2 regions of the Mesorhizobium sp. Cs1321R2N1 genome follow, and region 2 is predicted to be linked to the other one. Evidence: predicted binding sites of a transcription regulator. Region 2 holds the regulator's gene; the other holds the start of a gene.

Region 1 (5,233 bases), on a different contig from region 2:
CTGGGCAAAACAGGTGTTTCCGGGCGAGCCCGACGATGTCGCCGTGGCGAAGCTGGCGGACGCCATCTTCTCCGCTTCGCGCGTCGACGTCGAGGATCCGATCGGCAACTGGAAGGCGCATAACGCAGCGTTAGCCGAGCGCACCAAATGGCTGAACGAGCATAACTTCCATTCGCTGCATTTTGCCGGACCGGGCACCGACCTGACGGTCGGGCTGGCGGATGGCCATGAGTGGATGGGCGGCGCCTCGACCGCCAAGAACGGCATCACCTGCAATCCCAACATCCCGACCGAGGAGGTCTTCACCACGCCGCATGCGAGGCGGGTCGAGGGCCATGTCTCTTCGACCAAGCCGCTGTCCTACCAGGGCACGCTGATCGACGACATCTCGGTGCGCTTCGAGGAAGGCAGGATCGTCGACGCCAAGGCTTCGAAAGGCGAGGACGTGCTGAAGAAAGTGCTCGACACCGACGAAGGCGCGCGCCGCCTCGGCGAGGTGGCACTGGTGCCGCATTCCTCGCCGATCTCGGCCAGCGGCCTGTTGTTCTTCAACACGCTGTTCGATGAAAACGCCGCCTGCCATATCGCGCTCGGCCAGTGCTATTCGAAGTGCTTCGTCGACGGCGCCTCGCTCAGCCAGGACGAAATCGCGGCGCGCGGCGGCAACAAGAGCTTCATCCACATCGACTGGATGATCGGGTCGGACAAGATCGACATTGACGGCGTCGCCAGGGATGGCAGCCGCGTGCCGGTGATGCGCAAGGGCGAGTGGGCCCAAGGGCTGTAGCCAGCGGAGGTGTGATGGCCTTCGACATCGCGGTCAAGCGCGTCTATGAAGCACCCGGGAAGGACGATGGCCAGCGGGTGCTGGTGGATCGGATATGGCCGCGCGGCGTCGCCAAGAAGGATGCGGCGCTGGCGCTGTGGCTCAAGGAGATCGCGCCGAGCGACGAACTGCGCAAATGGTTCGGGCATGAGCCGGCGCGCTGGGCGGAATTCCAGAAGCGGTATCGTGGCGAGCTGGATGGGAATGAAAAGGCGGTGGCGCAATTGCGCGCCCTGCTCGGCGACGGCAAGGTGACGCTGCTCTATGGCGCCCACGACGAAGCGCATAACAACGCCGTGGCGCTGGCGGGGTATTTGCGAGCCCACGCATAACATCGAGGCGCCGGCGGGACAGAGGGGGCGCGAAGGATCGCGGCGGGGGTGAGAGTCGGTTCTACTTCCCGCCCACCGCCCCTTCATAAACATCCGGCTTGAACCCGACGAGGATACTGTCGCCGACTTCCAGCACCGGACGCTTGATCATCGTCGGCCTGGCCAGCATCAGCGCTTTCGCCTTCTTCTCGTCGAGGCCTTGCCTGTCCGCCTCCGGCAGTTCGCGAAATGTCGTGCTGCCCTTGTTGAGCAGCTTTTCCCAACCGACCTTGCCGACCCAGCCATTCAACCTGTCTGCCTCGATCCCTTCCGCGCGATAGTCGTGGAACCGATAGGCAACGTCATGGCTCTCCAGCCAGACGCGCGCCTTCCTGATCGTGTCGCAGGTGGTGATGCCGTACATGGTGATCGTCAAAGCGTGGTCCTCTGGCTGACAGTCGAATCCGCCCACAGCCTAAAACCGCCCTTCCCGCTTTGCCAGCAAATCGTAGGCGCGAAGTGGGCCGGAACCGATCGTTCCGGCCCGGTAGCTCAATAGTAGAATCGCTCTTCGGTGATCTTGCCGTTCTTGACCGTGTAAAGGCCGACCTCATCCATGGTGACACGCTGGCCCGTGGCCTTGGGCGTTATGTCAAACGTGAAGCGCACCGCGAACTGGTCACCATTGACATAGGGACCCTCGACCGAGCCGCCATGGACTTCGTTGTTCTCTTGCCACCACCGGCTCTTCTCCTTGAGAGCCGCTTTGCCGTGGCTGACGGCCATCGGCCCCTCCATGGCTTCGTAGCTGGCGATATCGTCGGCATTGTACTTCTCGGCAGCGCCTTCATTGTCGCCCTGCTTGAGAAGCTCGGTGAAATCCTTGGCAATTTCCGCTGTGGTCATTTGTGTTCCTCCTGTTCAGACCCATTGCAAAATAGGGAACCGCCTGCTGGCCGACCATTGCCGGACCGTTCGATAGCTGACATGGCGCTGTCAGGATGGGTGCGCGCGGGCACGATGACCAACCCCTAGATCGCGGGCCGGGCATCGTCCTTGCCGTTCAGTTCCCAACGCCCGTGCACTCTGTAGGCACGCTTCCGAATAAGACTGTGGACCAGCACAAAATCCCGTACAGTCCAGCCGACCGGATCGATTGATCGTTCGCGTATCCTGGGAACACGCACTTCGTCGCGAAGCAATGTGAGGTGCGGTTCGATGGATTTCGTAACGAAAGGCTTCAGCGGACTGTCGGAAATCACCGCGGTGAGATCACGCCAGAACGTCTGCAGCGCCGGATTGCCGTCGCTGCTACGCAGAACCAGAGCACCACCACCAAAAGCCGCCAACCGATTGAAGGAAACCTCGAAAGGTTTTGCAACGATCATCGAGCCTATATGCCGCGCGATTTCAACCAGCTCTTCTGGAAATTCATGATGGTCGCCGAGACCGACGAGCGAGATATGGATGTGCTTTTCCGGAACGAACCGACCCTGTAGTTCGAACTCTCCACTTAAGGCGACAGCCTTTCGCGCGACCATGGCCGCGGTCGCACTCTCAGCAAGGATAGCGAAGAATATTCGATTATGAAAATGTCGCTCGGCCTCCTCCCATCGGAAAAAGGTCTGGCCGTTCCTTGCTGTCCCGAATGCAGGCTGCCCACTCACAACTGATCTCGTCCGGCACTTGTATCCGATCGCCCAATCTAGAACAAAACAGGAACAAATTCAAGTATGGAATGCCGTAGGTCGAAGCGTCGTCGCCGCAGTCGCAAATCGGTCTCTCACAGACAACGCGGCAAGTGGACCACCCAAAGGGGGATAGACCTTTGGCAGGAATCCGGTGAAAGTGCCGCGCCAATCCGGCAAACCGCAGCGATGACCGAGGACCGCCCGCATGACCAACCCGACACATCTGCCCGCAGAAGGCCTGTTTGTCGGGCGCGCCAGGAGCGGCGATGTCTCGCATCCCATGGTGGTTGTCGTGCGTGACGGGACCGTCTTCGACATCACGTCGAGCGCGGCGCCCACGGTGCGCGACGTTTGCGAATTGGCTGATCCGGCCGGCCATGTGCGTTCGGCCAAGGGCACGCCGGTCGGCCTGCTCGACGACATCGCGGCCAACAGTTTCGAAGCCACGCGCGATCCGGCAAAACCCTTTCTGCTGTCTCCGGTCGACCTGCAGGCGATCAAGGCATCCGGCGTCACTTTCGTCGTTAGCCTGCTCGAACGGGTGATCGAGGAACAGGCGCGCGGCTCGGCGGAAAAGGCCGACGCTATCCGCGCCGACATTGCCGGCCTGATCGGCCATGACTTGTCGAAGCTCAAGCCCGGTTCGCCCGAGGCGATGGAAATCAAGGCCAAGCTGATTTCGCGCGGCGCCTGGTCGCAATATCTGGAAGTGGGCATTGGGCCCGATGCCGAGATCTTCACCAAGTGCCAGCCCATGGCCTCGGTCGGCTTCGGCGCCGATGTCGGCCTCCACCCGGTGTCGACCTGGAACAATCCGGAGCCGGAGATCGCCATGATCGCCGCCTCAAGCGGCAGGATCGTCGGCGCTACCATCGGCAACGATGTCAATCTGCGCGACGTCGAAGGGCGCTCGGCGCTGCTGCTCGGCAAGGCCAAGGACAACAACGCCTCGGCCTCGCTTGGCCCTTTCATCCGGTTGTTCGACGACACGTTCTCCATCGCCGATGTGAAGCAGGCCGTCGTGCGCCTGAAGGTCGAGGGCGAGGACGGATTTTCGCTGGAGGGCGCAAGCTCGATGGCCGAGATCAGCCGTTCGCCGGAGGAGCTGGTTGCGGCGGCCATGGGGCCGCACCACCAGTATCCGGACGGGCTGGCGCTCTATCTCGGCACGATGTTCGTGCCGTCGAAGGATCGCGGCGAAAAGGGCAAAGGGTTCACGCACAAGGTCGGCGACATCGTCACCATCTCGTCGGAAAAATTCGGCGCGCTGGTCAACCGCGTGCGGCTGTCGCCCGATTGCCCGCACTGGACCTACGGCGCCAGCCATTTGATGCGTGACCTCGCCAAGGCCGGCCTGCTCTAACCGGCTCTTCGGGGGCTTTCGCCCCAAGTGACCGCCCAAACTGGCCAGGACAGTCCGCCCGGCTGAGCCTCGGCGACAATCATTCGGCTGCCTGGAAAAAATCATCCCAACTGATGCGATCTGATGGGGTCGTTGATGGCGCCCCGTCAGGCGCCAACTACATCTGCAGATGGAGGCTTGCCATCCGTCGAAAAAGGGAATGCTCTTAGGCATCCGAGCGGCGCTGGCAAAAGACGCAATCCGGCTGAAGCCGGAACAAGGGACGGATCATCTTCAACCGGGAGGAAATCAAATGCTGACGAGATTAAGACTTGTGCTCTACGGCCTGCTGATCGCGCTGACGGTCATTCCGGCAGCCGCGCAGGCCAAGACGTTCTACTGGATTTCACATGGCGGACCGGCCGACCCAGTCTGGACCTACTTCCTCGCCGGCGCCAAGCAATGGGCCAAGGACACCGGCAACACCGTCAACACCTCGTTCCACAATGGAGACGTCGCCTCGCAGCAGGAAGCGGTGCGCGCCGCCCTTTCGGCCAAGGCCGACGGCATCGTCACCACCAGCCCCGACCCGGGCAGCCTTGTCGAGATCGTCAAGGAAGCGCGCGCGGCCAACGTCCCGATCATCAACTTCAACACGCCCGATCCCAAGGCCAATTTCAACGCCTATGTCGGCGGCGACAACGTCACCTTCGGCAAGCATTGGGCGCAGTACCTGGTCGACAAGGGCCTGGTGAAGAAGGGCGACTTCGTCTGGATGCCGGTCGAGATTCCCGGCGCCACCTACGGCGTGCAGGAAGAGGAAGGCATCAAGAGCGTCTTCGGACCGCTCGGCATCACTTATGAAGTGACCGAAGCGACGCTCGACCAGGCCGAGGTGATCAACCGCATGGTCGACTACCTCACCGCCCATAAGGGCAAGGTCAAAGCCATCATCGGCCTGGGCGACCTGGTCACCGGTTCGATCAAGCGCGTGTTCGACCAGGTCGGTGTCAAGCCGGGCGAAATCCCGGTCGTCGGCTGGGGCAACTCGCTCGACACCACC
Region 2 (5,233 bases):
GCGCACCGGCATCTATCACATCATCTCGATTTCGGGTCTGCATATGGCGCTGGTGGCCGGCACCATCATGGGTCTGCTGCGCGGCGCCTTCGCGCTGTTTCCAGGCTTTTCCGCGCGCCGGCCGGTGAAGAAATACGCCGCCGCCGCCGCACTGTTTTCGATCGCCGCCTATCTCGTCATTTCGGGCGTCGTCGTCGCGGCCGAACGCAGCTTCATCATGCTGGCGGTGATGCTGATCGCCGTCTTGTTCGATCGCGCGGCGCTGACCATGCGCAATCTGGCGATCTCGGCGATCGCCGTTATCCTGGTTTCGCCGCACGAGGTCGTCGGCCCGAGTTTCCAGATGTCGTTCGCGGCAACCGCAGCCTTGGTTGGCGCCTATGCCGGCTGGGCCGACCACCATGCGGGAAAGACGAGGCCTCCGCCGCCAAAGCGATCCCTACCCGGATTTCTGACGCGAAAATTCCTCTTGGCGACAGGTGGATTGGCCATGACGTCCATCATCGCCGGCAGCGCGACGGCACTGTTTGCCATCTGGCATTTCCAGCGGGTGTCACCGCTCAGCCTGTTCGCCAATCTGGCCGTCATGCCGATCGTATCGATCGTGATGTTCCTGGCCGTCGCCAGCGCGTTGCTGATGCCGTTCGGGTTGGATTGGCCGGCTCTCTACCTCATGGGCAAGGGCCTGACAGCGATGATCGCCATATCGGCGTGGATATCGGAGCGCTCTCCGGTCGATGGAGTCGGACTGATTTCGCAGCAATCCGTGCTGCTGGTCACCGTCGCGCTGGTCATCGCGACGATGGCGACGACGTGGCTCCGGCTCACGGCGGTGCCATTCGCGCTTGCCGGTCTGTTGACTGTGTCGCACACGCGCGCGCCCGATGTGCTGATCTCGGAAGATGCGCGGCTGGTGGCTCTGTCGATCGGCAATGGCGAACTGGCCGTCAACCGGGAACGTCCGAACGAATTCGCAGCCGACAATTGGAAACGCGCTCTGATCTCCGAAACAATCGTCCTACCGGAAATGTTCGACAAGACGGACGGGCAATTCGATATTTCCGCTCCCACCGACCTGCCGCAGGGATCGCCGTTTTATTGCCGCGAAGGCCTGTGCCTTGCCAGGCACCCTTCCGGCGCGATCATCGCCTATGTCGAGGATCGCAAGAACACCTGGAAGGCCTGCGCTTTCGCCGACCTGATCGTCGTCAATGACGCGACCGCCTATGACGCCTGCCATAATCCGCTGGTTCTCGTCGTCACCAAACGCCAGCTCGCCCGCAAGGGGAGTGCCGCCGTTTTCTTCGATCCCCAATCGGCCACGACCCCGGCTGAGATCGAATTCGCCATCGACGGACCATACCGACCCTGGCACGAGCAGCGAAAATTCTCACGCGAGGCGAGGGGGCTGGCCCCCTATAAAAAGGCCGACAAGCCCGATGGTAAGCCAGTTCAGTAGCGCCTGATCAGCCCGACGAGCTTGCCCTGCACCTTGACCCGATCCGGTCCGAAGATGCGTGTTTCGTAGGCTGGATTGGCGGCTTCGAGCGCGATCGAGGCGCCCTTGCGGCGGAACCGCTTCAGCGTTGCTTCCTCCTCGTCGACCAGCGCCACGATGATTTCGCCCGGACTTGCTGTATCGGCATTGCGGATGATGACCGTGTCGCCGTCGAAGATACCGGCCTCGATCATCGAGTCGCCCTTGACTTCCAGCGCATAGTGCTCGCCGCCCATGATCATGTCCGGCGGCACCGAAATCGAATGCGTCTGATGCTGGATGGCATCGATCGGCACACCGGCGGCGATACGACCCATGACCGGGATGGACACGGCTGAAACAGCATCGTCGTCGTTGCCGGCCGCGGGCAGGCGCGAAGGCGCCGTCGCCGGCCTGATCTGGCGGCCGGGACTGCCTTGGCCAAGGCTGCCCTGGATGACGCTTGGCGAGAATTTCTTTGCCGCATTGAGGCCCGGCGCGATCGAGTCCGGCAGCCGCAGCACTTCCAGCGCGCGCGCCCGATTGGGTAGCCGGCGAATGAAGCCACGTTCCTCCAGCGCCGTGATCAGGCGATGGATGCCCGACTTGGAGGCAAGATCGAGTGCTTCCTTCATCTCGTCGAAGGAGGGCGGTATTCCGCTTTCCTTGAGCCGTTCGTGGATGAACATCAGCAGTTCATGTTGCTTGCGTGTCAGCATGGCGGCCCCCAAGGCATTGAACGAAAGGTCTGAACCAGAATCGAAAAAACAAACCCAGAACAAACACTATCCGTTCCAGTTGTGTTCCGCAACTGTTTAAAGTTTAATGAATTTGTTAACGCGTCTGAAGTTTTTTGCCGCGACAGCGGACTGCGGCCGACCCTTTCGGCGATCGGGAGGCATTGAAATCGTTTTGGTTAATGGCCTGTGGCCTATCCTCTGATAGGCCTTGGCATCAGTCTTTCGGAGGGCTCTTCGCGGGTGGATTGTACAATTTATGGATCCATTATTCGCGGAACGAAACGAAACCAAAACGCCAACGATTGGTAGCTTTGGGGCGGCGATGGATCCAGGCGTTTGGCCCACTCCGGCCAGCGCATGCCAATAGGCGTCGCGGAAGCGCTGAAGTCACCCGGAACCCGCTTTCAAACTGCCGGCGCGGGCGGCGTATTTGGTCGCGCCGCTGTCTTCGCTATGGACATAGACGTGCAGGGTATAGCCGATATGCGCCGTCATCAGCGCCTTGGCCCGCTCGACGTCACGATCGAGTGCAGCTTCCATGATCGCTGTATGGTGTTCGATCGCAATCGCTTCGCACAATGCCTCCATAGCCTCTTCATAACCGTCCTTCAGGCCAGCCGCGGCCCGCAATGTCGGCGCCAGGCCGAGAAAACGATGATGCCGTCGCAGCTGATCGGCGATGGTCGAGCGGAATCGCATGAGCCAATTGGAAGTCGCCGCGCTCAGCAGCGCCGCATGGAAAGCTTCGTGGTTCTCGTCCCATTTATCGACGGCCGCATCCGAAGGATCGTCGACCGCGGTCTTGCAACGGGAGAGCCGGTAGTGGGCGGTGACAACGGCATCCTCCCACTCCTTGCCGCCTTTTTCCATCGATTCGAGGAACAGGGGTATCTCGACCACCATCCTGGCGCGTGCCAGGTCCTCCAGTTCGGCCCGCGATACCGGAGCGACGGCAAAACCACGATTGCTGATGGCGGTGACCAGGCGTTCGGCCTCTAGCCGCGACAAGGCTTCGCGCAACGGCGTCCAGCCAACACCATAGGTGCCGCGCAGCGCACTCAGCTTGAGCGGGGCCCCGGGCATGAGGCGCGTCGTCAGGATATCGCGCCGCAACAGCTGATAGGCTGCCTCCGTCTTTGTGGAGATCGTTTGATCCTGCATCGCGGTCCATCCATCGTCTGCCAAAGAAAATTATATATGATGTGGGGGCATGGCAAGAATTATATATAATGTTTGACACGGGCCGACGGACTGACCATGATCGCCGCAGTAGCCGCGCTGCAAACGGCGTCGATCAAATCTGGGAGGGAAATGATGTTGAAGTCGAAATCCGCTTGGCTGTCGGGTTTGTTCTTGGCCGGCGCATTGATGGTGAGCGCCGGCAGTGCCGCCGCCGATCAAATCCGCATCGGCATCGCCAATTTTGGCGAGCATCCGCAATTGAACGCGGCCATAGCCGGCTTCAAGAAGGCGCTGACGGACAATGGCTTCGTCGATGGTAAGGACGTCGTCTATACGGAGAGCCATACCAATTTCGATGCATCGCTGGTGCCGCAGATGATCGCAAAGCTGCAGGCCGAGCAGCCCAAGCTGATCTACACCATCACCACGCCGGTCTCGCAGATCGCCAAGAAAGCGCTCGCGGGCTCCGGCATTCCGATCGTCTTTGCCGCGGTCACCGATCCGGTGGCGGCCAAGCTCGTGCCGTCGTGGGACTCGGGTGATGAAGGCATGACTGGCGCCACCGATCTTCAGGATGTTGCCGCGGTGATGGCCTTCACCAAGAAGCTGTTGCCAAACGCCAAGCGTTTTGGTGTGCCTTACAATCCCGGTGAAGCCAACGACGTTGCCCTGATCGAGAAGATCAAGGCGGCGGCACCGGCCGCCGGTTTCGAGGTCGTGGAAGTCGGCATCGACAACGTCAATGACATTCAGCAACGCATCGCCTCGCTCGCCGGGAAAGCCGATGTGATCTACGGACCGACCTCGAACCTGATCCAGCCGGCGATCGCCGCTGTCTCCGCCGCCGCGCGCCAGGCCGGCATCCCGGTCGTCAACGCCGATGACAGCGCGGTCCGCAACGGCACCGTGCCGGCGAGCTTCGCGGTCAATTATACGCAGGTCGGGATCAACGCCGGCAACATCGCGGCCGAAATCCTCAAGGGCAAGGATCCCAAGACGATCGCACCGTCACGCCCGGCCTACAAGGACCACATGGCGTTGATCTCGCGCAAGGCGATGGCTGCGTTCGGCATCGAAATACCGGCTTCGATGGCCGATTGCGGCTGCATCGTCGACTGACATCGGCGCTGTGAGGGTGACGGCGCGGGCGCTGTCACCACAAGGTCAGGGAGGAACGATGCTCGAGATCCGATCCGCGCGTAAGGTATTCTACAAGGGCCAGGCTGACGAGAAGATCGCGCTGGACGGTCTCAGCCTGTCGCTGGCCACAGGCGAGTTCGGCATCGTCATCGGCTCCAACGGGGCCGGCAAGAGCAGCATGCTCAACGCCATTTCCGGCGCTCTGATCCTCGATTCCGGCCAGATTCTGATCAATGGCGCCGATGTGACTGGTATGCCGGTGCACAAGCGCGCCTCGAGACTGGCTCGCGTATTCCAGGATCCGATGCGCGGCACCGCCGCCAGCATGACGGTTGCTGAAAACATGCTGCTGGCTGATTTGCGCAGCAGCAAGCGCACCTTACGCCAGGGGCTGAACGCCACCCGCCTTGCGTCCTACAGGGAACGCCTGTCGATACTGGGTCTCGGCCTTGAAAACCGCCTCGACACACGCGTCGACCTGCTCTCGGGCGGGCAGCGGCAATCCTTGTCGCTGATCATGGCGGTCGGCGGATCGCCTGACTTGCTGCTGCTCGACGAACATACCGCGGCACTTGATCCGCGCACGGCCGAGATTGTCATGCAGGCGACGGTGCGCGCCGTCAGCGCGCTGAAGCTGACGACTTTGATGGTGACCCACAACATGCAGCACGCCGTCGACTATGGCAGCCGCGTG

Evidence for each region. Region 2 encodes LexA, which represses DNA repair genes until DNA is damaged. Its sites were predicted from a motif close to TGTTCNNNNTGTGTTCNG; they were not measured.
Region 1: the regulator LexA is predicted to act here: its motif matches at 2,844-2,861, upstream of O7A61_RS11890 (2'-5' RNA ligase family protein).

The regions. Positions count from the first base shown of each region.
Region 1 is NZ_JAPYKP010000034.1:7,945-13,177, forward strand. Features, by position in the region: gene O7A61_RS11870 (aminopeptidase) at 1-787, shown strand, start outside; gene O7A61_RS11875 (DUF488 domain-containing protein) at 802-1,158, shown strand; gene O7A61_RS11880 (ArsC family reductase) at 1,220-1,573, opposite strand; gene O7A61_RS11885 (nuclear transport factor 2 family protein) at 1,690-2,043, opposite strand; gene O7A61_RS11890 (2'-5' RNA ligase family protein) at 2,169-2,804, opposite strand; gene O7A61_RS11895 (fumarylacetoacetate hydrolase family protein) at 3,034-4,191, shown strand; gene O7A61_RS11900 (substrate-binding domain-containing protein) at 4,484-5,233, shown strand, end outside.
Region 2 is NZ_JAPYKP010000003.1:71,577-76,809, reverse strand. Features, by position in the region: gene O7A61_RS01575 (ComEC/Rec2 family competence protein) at 1-1,459, shown strand, start outside; gene lexA (transcriptional repressor LexA) at 1,453-2,196, opposite strand; gene O7A61_RS01565 (GntR family transcriptional regulator) at 2,605-3,378, opposite strand; gene O7A61_RS01560 (ABC transporter substrate-binding protein) at 3,532-4,518, shown strand; gene O7A61_RS01555 (ABC transporter ATP-binding protein) at 4,577-5,233, shown strand, end outside.